Regions from separate parts of the Clostridium saccharoperbutylacetonicum N1-4(HMT) genome, predicted to be linked through region 4. Evidence: riboswitches for the same ligand, from Rfam matches in the RefSeq annotation. Region 4 holds a riboswitch; each other region holds the start of a gene.
What was found. A riboswitch is a leader RNA that binds a small molecule or an ion and turns the genes downstream of it on or off. The one in region 4 is predicted to bind S-adenosylmethionine.
Positions count from the first base shown of each region.

Region 1 (3,147 bases), 1.6 Mb from region 4:
TATTGCAGAAATATGGAGTAAGTTGGGCTTAATTTCTGCAAATGCATGATTATAAGAGTTGAAATAAATACAATTTGCAGATATACTAGTCATTGTTGATTGATTGTCAAGCAACTGCTGTGAAAACAGAATAAGGAGGAATTCCCGAGTGGCCAAAGGGGGCAGACTGTAAATCTGTTACGTTTCGTTTCGATGGTTCGAATCCATCTTCCTCCACCAATAAATGGGCGCATAGCTCAGCTGGGAGAGCACCTGCCTTACAAGCAGGGGGTCACAGGTTCGAGCCCTGTTGTGCCCACCATTTAAAAGATAATAGCTGTTAAATCAATTGTTATTTTAAACCACAAATTGTTAGCTTTTAATTGAAAAGCTTAACTGTTAACTATAGAGTCAACTGTGAACTGTAATTATTAACTGTAAACTGAATATGCTGGCATGGCTCAACGGTAGAGCAGCTGACTTGTAATCAGCAGGTTGTAGGTTCGATTCCTATTGCCAGCTCCAATAATATAATTATAGTAAAATTGAGTTGTATTATTAAAATTAAATATGGAGGAATTCCCGAGTGGCCAAAGGGGGCAGACTGTAAATCTGTTACGTTTCGTTTCGATGGTTCGAATCCATCTTCCTCCACCAATAAATGGGCGCATAGCTCAGCTGGGAGAGCACCTGCCTTACAAGCAGGGGGTCACAGGTTCGAGCCCTGTTGTGCCCACCATTTAAAAGATAATAGCTGTTAAATCAATTGTTATTTTAAACCACAAATTGTTAGCTTTTAATTGAAAAGCTTAACTGTTAACCATAGACTCAACTGTGAACTGTAATTGTTAACTGAATACGCTGGCATGGCTCAACGGTAGAGCAGCTGACTTGTAATCAGCAGGTTGTAGGTTCGATTCCTATTGCCAGCTCCAATAATATAATTATAGTAAAATTGAGTTGTATTATTAAAATTAAATATGGAGGAATTCCCGAGTGGCCAAAGGGGGCAGACTGTAAATCTGTTACGTTACGTTTCGATGGTTCGAATCCATCTTCCTCCACCAAAAGAATAAACTACTATGTTTATTCTTTTTTTATATAAAATTTCTCTATTCTCTATATATAGAATTTATCTACGAATATTGACTAATAATTTCTTTTATGGTAGTATAATATATGAAAATTAAATAGAAACTCTTATCAAGAGAGGTGGAGGGAAAGGGCCCGATGAAACCCGGCAACCTGTATTATATAAGGTGCCAATTCCTGTAGGATGATTTCTACAAGATAAGAATAAGTGATTGTTGAAATCATGCTCTTCTTATCGAAGAGCTTTTTTTTATATTTAAGTTTGTGCACACTTAAATACTAGTCTAATATTAAAAAATAAAATTAAGGAGAGAGTTAAATGAGAAGATTATTTACTTCAGAATCAGTTACAGAAGGACATCCAGATAAAATGTGTGATCAAATATCAGACGCTATCTTGGATTCTATATTAGAAAAAGATCCAAATGCTAGAGTTGCTTGTGAAACATGTACAACTACTGGTATGGTTATGGTAATGGGAGAAATAACAACAAATTGTTATGTTGATATCCCAAAAGTTGTTAGAGAAACAGTAAGAGGAATAGGGTATGATAGAGCCAAATTTGGTTTTGACTGTGATACTTGTTCAGTACTTACATCAATAGATGAACAATCAGCTGATATTGCAATGGGTGTAGACGAAGCTTTTGAATCTAAGAAAGGTGAAAAGGATGAAGTTGAAGCTGTTGGAGCTGGAGACCAAGGAATGATGTTTGGTTTTGCAACTAATGAAACAGAAGACTATATGCCTCTTCCAATATATATGGCTCATAAGCTATCAAGAAGACTTACAGAAGTAAGAAAAGATAAAACATTAGAATATTTAAGACCAGATGGTAAGACCCAAGTTACAGTTGAATATGAAGATAATCAACCAAAGAGAATTGATACTATTGTTATATCAACTCAACATGATGAAAAGATTTCTTTAGAACAAATTCAAGAAGATCTTAAGAAATATGTTATTGATGCAGTTGTTCCAGCTGAATTATTAGATTCTGAGACTAGATATTTCATTAATCCAACAGGAAGATTTGTTGTTGGTGGACCACAAGGTGATTCTGGATTGACTGGAAGAAAAATAATAGTAGACACATATGGTGGATATGGAAGACATGGTGGTGGTGCTTTCTCAGGAAAAGATCCAACAAAGGTAGATAGATCAGCTGCTTATGCTGCAAGATGGGTAGCAAAAAATTTAGTAGCAGCAGGTGTTGCTGACAAATTAGAAATTCAAGTGGCATATGCTATTGGTGTTGCTAAACCAGTTTCAATAGAAGTAGAAACTTTTGGAACAGGAAAAGTAAGCGAAGAAAAAATTGTTGAAATAGTAGAAAAAGTATTTGATTTAAGACCAGGAGCTATAATCAGAGATCTTGACTTAAGAAGACCTATTTATAAGCAAACAGCTGCTTATGGTCACTTTGGAAGAAATGATCTTAACTTACCTTGGGAACAATTAAACAAAGTAGATGAAATAAAGAAATATCTTTAATAAATATAGTAAGAAGGCTATCTCTGAGTGCTAGAGGTAGCCTTTTTTACTTTTTGATATGGTTGACTAAAAATTAATCATGAATAATTAATTATTCACTTAAAGTAGGAAAGTATATTATTGATTGAAATATTGATATTTATGGTATAATTAAGAAATGCAAATAAGGTTTTAAACTAAGTTATTGTCTGTTATTAGTGTTTTGAATAATACAAATTAAAGATTTGGAGAGATTTTATGGAAGTTCTAAAAGGTTTTGTTGAAAGTATAGTTTTTAAAAGTGAAGATACTGGATATGTGGTGTGTAAAATTAGAAGTGATAATAATCTAATTAGCGCAGTAGGAACAGTTCCTTTTTTAAAAGAAGGCCAAAATGTGAAGTTAACAGGATATTATACTGTACATAAACAGTTTGGAAATCAATTTAATATTCAAGATTACGAAGAACTTCTTCCAACCTCTTTAGATGGGATAGAAAAATATTTAAGTGCAGGAGTAATTCATGGAATTGGTCCTGTTACAGCTAAGAAAATAATAGAGAAGTTTGGGGAAGAAACCTTAGGAATAATGGAAAATCACAT
Region 1 is NC_020291.1:700,152-703,298, forward strand. It holds tRNA gene CSPA_RS03110 (tRNA-Tyr) at 135-219, shown strand; tRNA gene CSPA_RS03115 (tRNA-Val) at 226-301, shown strand; tRNA gene CSPA_RS03120 (tRNA-Thr) at 430-504, shown strand; tRNA gene CSPA_RS03125 (tRNA-Tyr) at 552-636, shown strand; tRNA gene CSPA_RS03130 (tRNA-Val) at 643-718, shown strand; tRNA gene CSPA_RS03135 (tRNA-Thr) at 840-914, shown strand; tRNA gene CSPA_RS03140 (tRNA-Tyr) at 962-1,046, shown strand; SAM riboswitch class I at 1,177-1,276, shown strand; gene metK (methionine adenosyltransferase) at 1,391-2,566, shown strand; gene recD2 (SF1B family DNA helicase RecD2) at 2,804-3,147, shown strand, end outside.
Region 1: it holds a riboswitch for S-adenosylmethionine, as region 4 does, so the genes downstream of both, metK (methionine adenosyltransferase) here and CSPA_RS24780 (methionine ABC transporter ATP-binding protein) in region 4, are expected to answer to the same signal.

Region 2 (3,147 bases), 1.2 Mb from region 4:
ATGTTAATCAAAGGCGCGATGTTTTATATACAACTGGTTTAGAATCTGGCTATCCATTATTAGACGATGCTGAAGGTTGGGGAAGGCTTAACCTCTTTGCAGCGGCAGATGGTTATGGAGCCTTTAATAGCAATATTACAGTGAACATGGAAGCATCAAAGGGTGGATTTAATGCTTCAGATAGATGGCGTAATGATATTTCAGGAAGTGGAACCTTAATAAAGCAAGGAACAGGAACTTTAAAATTAGGTGGAGATAATACTTATAGTGGTGGAACAGACATTCAAGGTGGTACTATTGAAGCAGATTCAGCTACAGCTTTTGGAGTAGGAAGTGTTTCAAATGAAAGTGGTACAGTTGTTGAAAATGTAGATGGATTAGTGAATATAAAAAATGACTATAATCAATCACAAAACAGTACACTTGAACTTTCTATTGGAAGCAAAGATGATGTGTTGGAGGTTGATGGTAATGCAACCTTCAATGGAAAGTTGAAGTTGGATTTTAGTAATAGTTATATACCTACAAGTGGTATGACTATAATAAAATTTAATAGTAATAACACAAATAGTAGATTTTCATCAATTGAAACAACTGGTTTACCAAGTAATTATGTAGTAAATCTTGTTTATGATAATAACTCTGTCAGATTATTAATAGGAACATCAGATTCTTCTTCAGGGTCACATCATAATTCACCAAGTAACCATACGAACGCAACTAACGATAATGTAAGCACTAACTCAGATAAAACTGCAACTGATAATGGTGTGACTAATAAAATTGCTACTGAAGGTAACACTGGATGGCAGCAAAAAAATGGACTTTGGTATAATTTGTCAAAAGAAGGAACAATAAATACTGGATGGCTTAAAGACACGGATGGCAAATGGTATTATTTAGATAAATCAGGAATGATGAAGACAGGCTGGGTTCAAAGTGGTGATGGAAACTGGTATTATTTAGATAAAACGGGGGCCATGCAGACAGGTTGGGTTAAGGATACGGATGGGAATTGGTATTATTTAAACCAATCAGGAACTATGGAGCATGATAAGTATATTGATGGATATTATGTTGGTTCTAATGGAGCGTGGGCAGAATAAATACACAAAATCGATAAATTTACTAATATTTATTGACATAAAATTTTTATTATGTATAATTAATAATAACAAATATATATTTGGATAAGTTAATCTTATTAAGAGTGGTGGAGGGACTGGCCCTTTGAAGCCCGGCAACCTGAAAGATTTATATAAATTTTTCGTTGGTGCTAAATCCTGCAAGATAATATCTTGAAAAATGAGAGGCATTAAGACTTAATGGAACTTATGGTTTATATAGTCACTTCTTGTTTTAGGAGTGGCTTTTTTTTATAACCTTCATCTATAAGATGAATTTATTCTTTAGCAGTAACAATAAATAAGTTTTAAGCAATATATAAATTTGAGGAGGCAAAAAAATGACAGTAAAAAAATCTTTTGAAACAATTGCAGTTAGTGGCATATCAGGTGGGGATGAAACTACAGGGGCAATAAGTTTTCCTATTTATCAAGCGGCTACCTTTAAGCATCATGGCTTAAATAATAGCACAGGTTATGACTATTCAAGAGCACAAAACCCAACAAGAGAAGAAGCAGAAAAAACCTTAGCAGTTTTAGAAGGTGGAAAATCAGCCATTGGTTTTTCATCAGGAGTGGCAGCAATAACAGCCTGTATACACTTATTTAAAACAGGGGATCATATACTTTTATCTGATGATTTATATGGAGGGACATATAGGTTATTTGATGAAACTTTTAAAGATTTTGGGTTAGAAGTAACCTTTGTTGATACAACAAGTACAAAAAATATATTGGAAGCAATAAAGGAAAACACAAAAGGTATTCTTATAGAAACTCCTTCGAATCCTATGATGAAGGTAACAGATATAAGAGCTACAGCAGAAATAGCTAAAAATAACAACTTACTACTTATTGTAGATAATACATTTTTAACACCATATTATCAAAAGCCATTAGAATTAGGTGCTGATATAGTAGTACATAGTGGAACAAAATTCTTAGGTGGACATCATGATTTACTAGCAGGTTTTATTGTTGCAAATGATGATAAAATATTGGAAAGATTGAGAAGAATTCATATGTCGACGGGAGCTACGTTATCACCTTTTGATGCCTGGCTTATTTTAAGAGGCTTAAAGACATTACACATAAGATTAGATAGATCACAGGAGAATTCAATAAAGATAGCTAAATTCTTAGAAAGTAGTCCTAATGTAGAAAAAGTTTATTATGTAGGGCTAGAAGCTTTTGAGGGATATGAATTGAATAAGCAGCAAGCAACAGGCTTTGGAGCAACACTTTCCTTCAGAGTTAAGGATAAAGAATTAATACCTAAAATTTTAGAGAGTGTTAAAGTAATAAGGTTTGCAGAAAGCTTAGGTGGGGTTGAAACTTTAATAACTTATCCATTCACGCAAACTCATTCAGAAATACCAGAAGAAATTAAGCAAAAATTAGGTGTTGATGAATATTTACTTAGACTGTCTGTTGGAATAGAAAATATAGATGACCTAATAAATGACTTAGACAAAGCGATTAATTCAATTAAGAGTTAGGAGTTATGAGTTTAAGGAGGAAAAGGCTGTGGCTTTTCTTGTAATATATTTTAAGAATTTGCAAAGCAAATTCAACATTAACAGTTAACTGTAAACTAAAAAGATTGGGGTGTAAATTATGAATTTTGGAACTAAATTAATACATGCAAGTGGAGATATTGATCCTACAACAGGATCTGTAAGTACTCCTATATATCAAACATCTACTTTTCATCAATTTGATATAGAGAATTTTGGAAAGTATGATTATGCTAGATCAGGAAATCCAACTAGAGATGTTGTAGAAAAACTAATAGCAGAACTTGAAGGTGGGGAATGTGGTTTTGCTTTTGCATCTGGGATGGCAGCAATTTGTTCTGTGCTCTCAATATTCTCAGCAGGAGATCATATTATAATTTGCGGAGATGTATACGGTGGAACATATAGGGCAACAACAAAATTGTTTTCTAGATTTAATATTGAGTTTACTTTTGTAGATGCATCAAATATTGAAGAAATAGAAAGAGCTTTCAAAGAAAATACAA
Region 2 is NC_020291.1:301,616-304,762, forward strand. It holds gene CSPA_RS01450 (acid phosphatase) at 1-1,106, shown strand, start outside; SAM riboswitch class I at 1,199-1,312, shown strand; gene CSPA_RS01455 (trans-sulfuration enzyme family protein) at 1,466-2,623, shown strand; gene CSPA_RS01460 (trans-sulfuration enzyme family protein) at 2,742-3,147, shown strand, end outside.
Region 2: it holds a riboswitch for S-adenosylmethionine, as region 4 does, so the genes downstream of both, CSPA_RS01455 (trans-sulfuration enzyme family protein) here and CSPA_RS24780 (methionine ABC transporter ATP-binding protein) in region 4, are expected to answer to the same signal.

Region 3 (3,147 bases), 3.0 Mb from region 4:
ATAGATAATTTTGTTATAACTAATTATATTAAAAGTACAGAGAAGGTGAAAAGGAAAGAAATGAAAAAAGAAATATTAAACTTGCCTAATGTGAAACAACCTGATTACCCATATAATCAAGTGGTAAAAGCTGGGAATACTTTATATTTATCAGGCCAAGTATCATGTGATTTACAAAGTGGACAATTTATATTGGGAAATATTGAGATTCAAACAAAAAATGCATTAGAAAATATAAAATATTTACTTGAAAACTCAAATTCTTCAATGAATAATATCTTAAAAGTTGTAGTATATATGAAAAATATTTTTGAAGTTGATAAAATGAATGAAATTTATAAAATGTATTTCAAAAAAAATGAATTACCAACAAGAGTAGCAATTCAAACTACATTTCCAAATAAAAATATAGAAATTGAACTAGAAGTAGTTGCTTTAACAAATTAAAATATTATAGGGGCTGTCGCATTAGCGTATTAAAATCCGTTAACGACAGCTCTTTTCTGGTTTATAAACAAGTTGGAAAAACTGATAATGTTGTAGTGAGTATTGGAGCAACTGACAAGTTCAGTGAGAATGAATTAAATGATGCAGTGAATTGCGTAAAGAAAAGTTTTAAAAGTTATAATGGAGCTACTCTGACAAAATTATGGTATGATAAAAAAAATCAGATCAATTTATTGAGGGGTATTTGAAAAATGGGAGAGGTTCAGTGAATGGTGTTAAAACTGAAAATGTAATTGTTTTGCTATCAAATTTTGATGTAGATTCTTCAGGTGGGGATGGAAGTTTAAATCCAAATTCAACTTATGATAATTATAATTGGATATTAATAAGAGACAGTAAAACGGATAGTTGGAAAGTTGATGATCGTGGATATTAAAAAAGAAAATAACTAAATACATTGTATACATAATTACAAGAAGTTCACAATTTTCTATAATGCCTGAATTAATAAAAAAGTTGTCACATGCTTGACATAAATATTATGTATTATAAATATATAAAGTAGTTAAAACATTATTTACCCCTTATTAAATATAAATATCCAATATGCAGAATGATCTATTCACCCTAGTAGATCATTCTTTTTAGTTAGTTTTAATAGGGTTTATTTATTAGAAATTTTAGATAATTATGCGCCATATCAATTTTTTATATACAAGGTCTATGAACCAAGTAATATGGCTTTTAACCCAAATTATAATGGCTATTAGCCAGATTTGTGATGTTAAAATACCGTGTATGCTAGTAATTATAAATACTAGCATAACCTTAATGTTTATGCATAAAATGTATTGACAATTTAATAAGCTGAATATATACTAAACTTATAAGAAATGAAGGAATTGAATAACTTATCAAGAGTGGTGGAGGGACTGGCCCTATGAAACCCAGCAACCGATCAAGTAATGATTTACGATGACGTGGTGCTAATTCCAACAGCGTTAGCTGAAAGATAAGAGAGAAAATTTTTATGCAAAGATGCACTAGAGATTAATCTCTAGTGCTCTATTTCTATATAATAAGTTTTTAATTTATCTTTGTACTGCTATTGTATCTAAGATAGAGATTTTTATATAAAAATATATGAGTATTTTGATAAGAATTATAAGCTTATAATTTAAATATATTGGGGGTATAAATATGTCAAAATTAAGTAATAGATTAGATTGGTTTTCTGAATCTATAATAAGAAAAATGACTAGAATAGCTAATAAATATGGAGCAATAAATCTTTCACAAGGTTTCCCGGATTTTGATCCACCTAAAGAGATACTTAATCAATTAAAAGAAGTTTCAGAAAAAGGTCCACATCAGTATTCGGTGACTTGGGGAGCACAAAATTTTAGAGAAAAGCTAGCATTAAAGCAAGAGAGATTTATGGGAATTAAAATAAATCCAGATGAAAATGTGTTAGTAACCTGTGGAAGTACTGAAGCTATGATTTGTGCGATGATGAGTGTTTGTAATCCGGGAGATAAAGTAATTGTTTTTTCGCCATTTTATGAAAATTATACAGCAGATACAATTTTATCTGGATCTCAGCCTATCTATGTTGAATTAAAGCCGCCAGCTTTTAACTTTGATAAAGAGGAATTGAAAAATGCATTTAAGCAAAATCCAAAAGCACTTATTCTTTGCAATCCGTCAAATCCTACAGGCAAAGTATTTACCGAAGAAGAGCTGCTATATATAGGAAGCCTTGCAAAAGAATATGATACTTTTGTAATTACTGATGAGGTTTATGAGCATATAATTTTTAAGCCTCATAAACACACTTATTTAGCAGCTTTAGATGGAATGTTTGAAAGAACAATTTCATGCAGTTCATTATCAAAAACATATTCAATTACAGGATGGAGACTTGGATATATTATTGCAAGCAAAGAGGTAATAGAAAATTGTAAAAAAGTTCATGATTTCTTAACTGTAGGAGCAGCAGCACCTCTTCAAGAGGCAGCAATTAAAGGCTTGGAATTTGATGATGAATATTATGAAGAATTGAGTAAAATTTATAGAAAAAAAAAGAAAAAAATTATTTTTTGGATGGATTAGACGAAATAGGGCTTAAGTATTACGAGCCTCAAGGTGCATACTATGTAATGGTTGATATATCTGAATTTGGATATGATGATGATTATGAATTCTGTAAATGGTTAGCTAAAGAAATTGGAGTAGCAGCAGTACCAGGTTCAAGTTTTTTCAAAGAAAAAGTAAATAGTTATATAAGATTTCATTTTGCAAAGAAAGAAGAAACCTTAAAAGAAGCTCTTAAGAGACTTGAAAAACTTAGGGAATATAGAAATAACTAAATTAATTAAAGCAAGATAAAGTTAAAAGCATTAGCAATAAATACAAAAACAATAAATTTTGGAGGGAATAAAAGATGAAGATTTTAAAGAAATTAGCAGCACTAGTGATTATAGGAACAATAGGAGCAAGCTTGGTTGCCTGCGGAAGCAGTAAAGAAAGTGCAAAAACAGATAGTAAAGAAGTGGGGAATAAAAATATTGTAATTGGTGTATGCCCAGGACCTTATGGGGATATGGTCAAGGAGGCGTTAGCACCAGCCTTAAAAGCTAAAGGATATACAGTTTCGACTAAGGAATTTAGTGATTATATTCAGCCAGATAAAGCCTTAGA
Region 3 is NC_020291.1:2,134,461-2,137,607, forward strand. It holds gene CSPA_RS09445 (hypothetical protein) at 1-8, shown strand, start outside; gene CSPA_RS09450 (RidA family protein) at 61-447, shown strand; gene CSPA_RS09455 (DUF4829 domain-containing protein) at 692-883, shown strand; SAM riboswitch class I at 1,356-1,466, shown strand; partial or broken gene CSPA_RS09460 (pyridoxal phosphate-dependent aminotransferase) at 1,648-2,816, shown strand; gene CSPA_RS09465 (MetQ/NlpA family ABC transporter substrate-binding protein) at 2,891-3,147, shown strand, end outside.
Region 3: it holds a riboswitch for S-adenosylmethionine, as region 4 does, so the genes downstream of both, CSPA_RS09460 (pyridoxal phosphate-dependent aminotransferase) here and CSPA_RS24780 (methionine ABC transporter ATP-binding protein) in region 4, are expected to answer to the same signal.

Region 4 (3,147 bases):
TGCAAATGAAATTAATTCAGTTGCAGCACAAATTAAAAAAGATAAATTAGCAGATGTAACAATTGCATTAGTTCATGAAGGAGATAAAGGGGATAATGCAACAGGACCAGTATTTGACTTGGCTAATAAGCTTCAAAATGTAGATGCAGTATTTGGTGGACATAGTCATACAAAAACTGCAGCGATAGCTACAACTACTAAAATTCCAGTATATATTGGAGCATCTAATGGTAAAGGATATATTGATGCTAAATTTAATATAACTAGTGATAAAAAAATTGCATTTGAAGCACCAAAGCTTGATACAAGTTACGTAGCTTTAGATAATGAAAAAGGATATAAAGCTGTTGTAAAACAAACAGATATTAATGTTGATAAAATTGTAAATGATGCTAATAAACTAATAGATCCAATTACAAGTGAAGTTATTGGATACAATACAGATAAAGAATTAACAAGAAAATTAAACAATACTCCATATGGGTCATCAGTTTTAGGAAATTGGGCATCTGATGTTACAAAAGATGCAGTTAGAGCTGATGTAGGCTTTCAAAATAATGGAGGTCTTAGAATTGACATACCTCAAGGAAATATAACAGTAGGAACAATGTGGCAATTTATGCCTTTTGATAATACACTTTATAAATTAAAAATGACAAAGGCTCAAATAAAAGAAGTTTTAGAGCAGGCTGTAGCAGATAATAGCAAGGGATTGCAAGTATCTGGTATTAATTTTACTTATGATTCAAAACTTCCAACAGGTCAAAGAGTGAAAGATATTACAAGAGAAAATGGAAGAACAATTAAAGATAATGAGATGTTAACTGTAGCAGTTCCAGATTTCGTAGCGCAAGGTGGAGATTCCTTTACTGCATTCACAAAGTATGGTGGATTAGATGTTAAAAATGATACTCATGTTGTAGTTAGAGATGCACTAATTGATTGGTGTAAATATAATAAGAACAGAAATGGTAACAATACAATAACTAATAAAGATGTTCCAAGAATGGTTAATTTATCTGGAGCAGTAAGTAATCTTATTCAAAAAGCAGCTTAAAATATTATTATTAAAATAAAAGTGTTAGAATGATTTTTCTGACACTTTTATTGTTGTTAATTACTTAAAAATATTAATAAGATATTGCAATAGAAATGAAAATTGTTTATAATAATACTAATCCGATTAATATACTATGGATTAAAATGATTTGAAGGTTATTATTTAGAAGTTGACAAAAAGAAAGAATACTTATATAATCAGATAAGTAACTAAATAAAATAATCTGATATCTTATCAAGAGTGGTGGAGGGACTGGCCCTTTGAAACCCGGCAACCGAAATATTGGTTTATAATCAATATTTATATGGTGCTAATTCCAGCAGCAATTTAGCTGATAGATGAGAGGATAAATTTAAGTGATGTTTATGCGCTGGAGATTTATTCTCTGGCGCTTTTGTTTTGAGGTATTTAAATATTTGTTGATTTAAATACCTTAGTTATCCGGATACTAACAAAACAAAGTCAAAGGAGGAAAATGTGTTTTGATAGAAATTAAAAACGTAGTTAAAAATTATGGACAAACACAAGTTATAAAAGATGTAACATTAGATATTAAAGAAGGCGAAATATATGGAATAATAGGGCATAGTGGTGCAGGAAAATCAACTTTGCTTAGATGTATAAATGGACTTGAATCTTATGATGGAGGATCAGTAAATGTAATGGGGAAAGAAGTTTCTTCATTAGAAGGTAAAAGTCTTAGAGAGTTTAGAAAAGATTTAGGTATGATCTTTCAAAATTTCAATCTTATGCAAAGAAAAAATGTATTTGATAATGTTGCGCTTCCTCTGGAAGTCTGGGGATACAGTAAGAATGAAATTATGGACAAGGTATCGAGATTACTAGATTTAGTTGGCTTAAAAGATAAAAAAGATAGTAAACCATCAGAGCTTAGTGGTGGGCAAAAGCAAAGAGTAGCAATAGCAAGAGCATTAGCACTAGATCCAAAAATATTACTTTGTGATGAAGCAACTTCAGCTTTAGATCCGAAAATCACAAAAGACATTTTAGCATTACTTTCTAAAATAAATAAAGAATTGGGAATAACTATAGTAGTAGTTACTCACCAAATGGAAGTTATAAAGGAAATTTGTGAAAAAGTTGCATTATTAGATGGCGGTAAAATAAAAGCTGAAGGAAGAGCAGAAGATTTATTCTTAAAACCAGGAAAATCATTGAAGAAATTCTTGGGTGAGGATGATGAAGATGAAGAAATATTGCCAAACGAAGGAGTTAACATTAAATTATTTTTCCCAAGTGATTCTTCAGAAAATGCACTAATTACAAAGATGGCACGGGAATTGGAAATAGATTTTTCAATTGTTTGGGGCAAACTTGAAAAATTTAGAAGTGAAGTATTAGGTGGGCTTGTAATAAATATAAATGAAAAAGATAAAGATAAGGTTATGGAATACCTTAAAAATAAAGATATTCTATTGGAGGTGATTGAATAATGAGTGATGTAATAGGAAAAGCTTTGATTGAGACGTTAGAAATGGTTTTTGCATCAACTCTTGGTTCATTAATCTTAGGGTTTATACCTGCAATAATATTGACGGTTACTGCAAAAGATGGATTAAAACCTAACAAAATTGTTTATTCAGTTTTAGATTTAATAATTAACATATTAAGAAGTTTCCCAGTTATTATACTCATGGTAGCTATTATACCTTTAACTAGGTTTATTGCTGGTAAATCAATAGGTACAGAAGCAGCTATTGTTCCACTTACAATTGCAGCAGCTCCTTTTGTAGCAAGAATTATTGAATCAGCTCTTAGAGAAGTTGATAAAGGAATAATTGAGGCAGCTAAGTCTTTTGGAGCATCAAATACTCAAATTATTTTTAAGGTTATGCTTAAGGAAGCAATTCCTTCAATAGCCTCAGGAATTACTCTTACAATAATAAGTATTGTTGGGTATTCTGCAATGGCAGGAACAATTGGTGGTGGAGGACTTGGTCAAGTAGCTATAAGCTATGGATATCAAAGATTCCAAACAGATTATATGGTAGTAACATGTATTGTTTTAATTATAGTAGTACAAGGACTACAAGTTTTAGGCAATTATTTTTATAATAAATTATCAA
Region 4 is NC_020291.1:5,631,840-5,634,986, reverse strand. It holds gene CSPA_RS24785 (bifunctional metallophosphatase/5'-nucleotidase) at 1-1,057, shown strand, start outside; SAM riboswitch class I at 1,289-1,405, shown strand; gene CSPA_RS24780 (methionine ABC transporter ATP-binding protein) at 1,543-2,514, shown strand; gene CSPA_RS24775 (methionine ABC transporter permease) at 2,514-3,147, shown strand, end outside.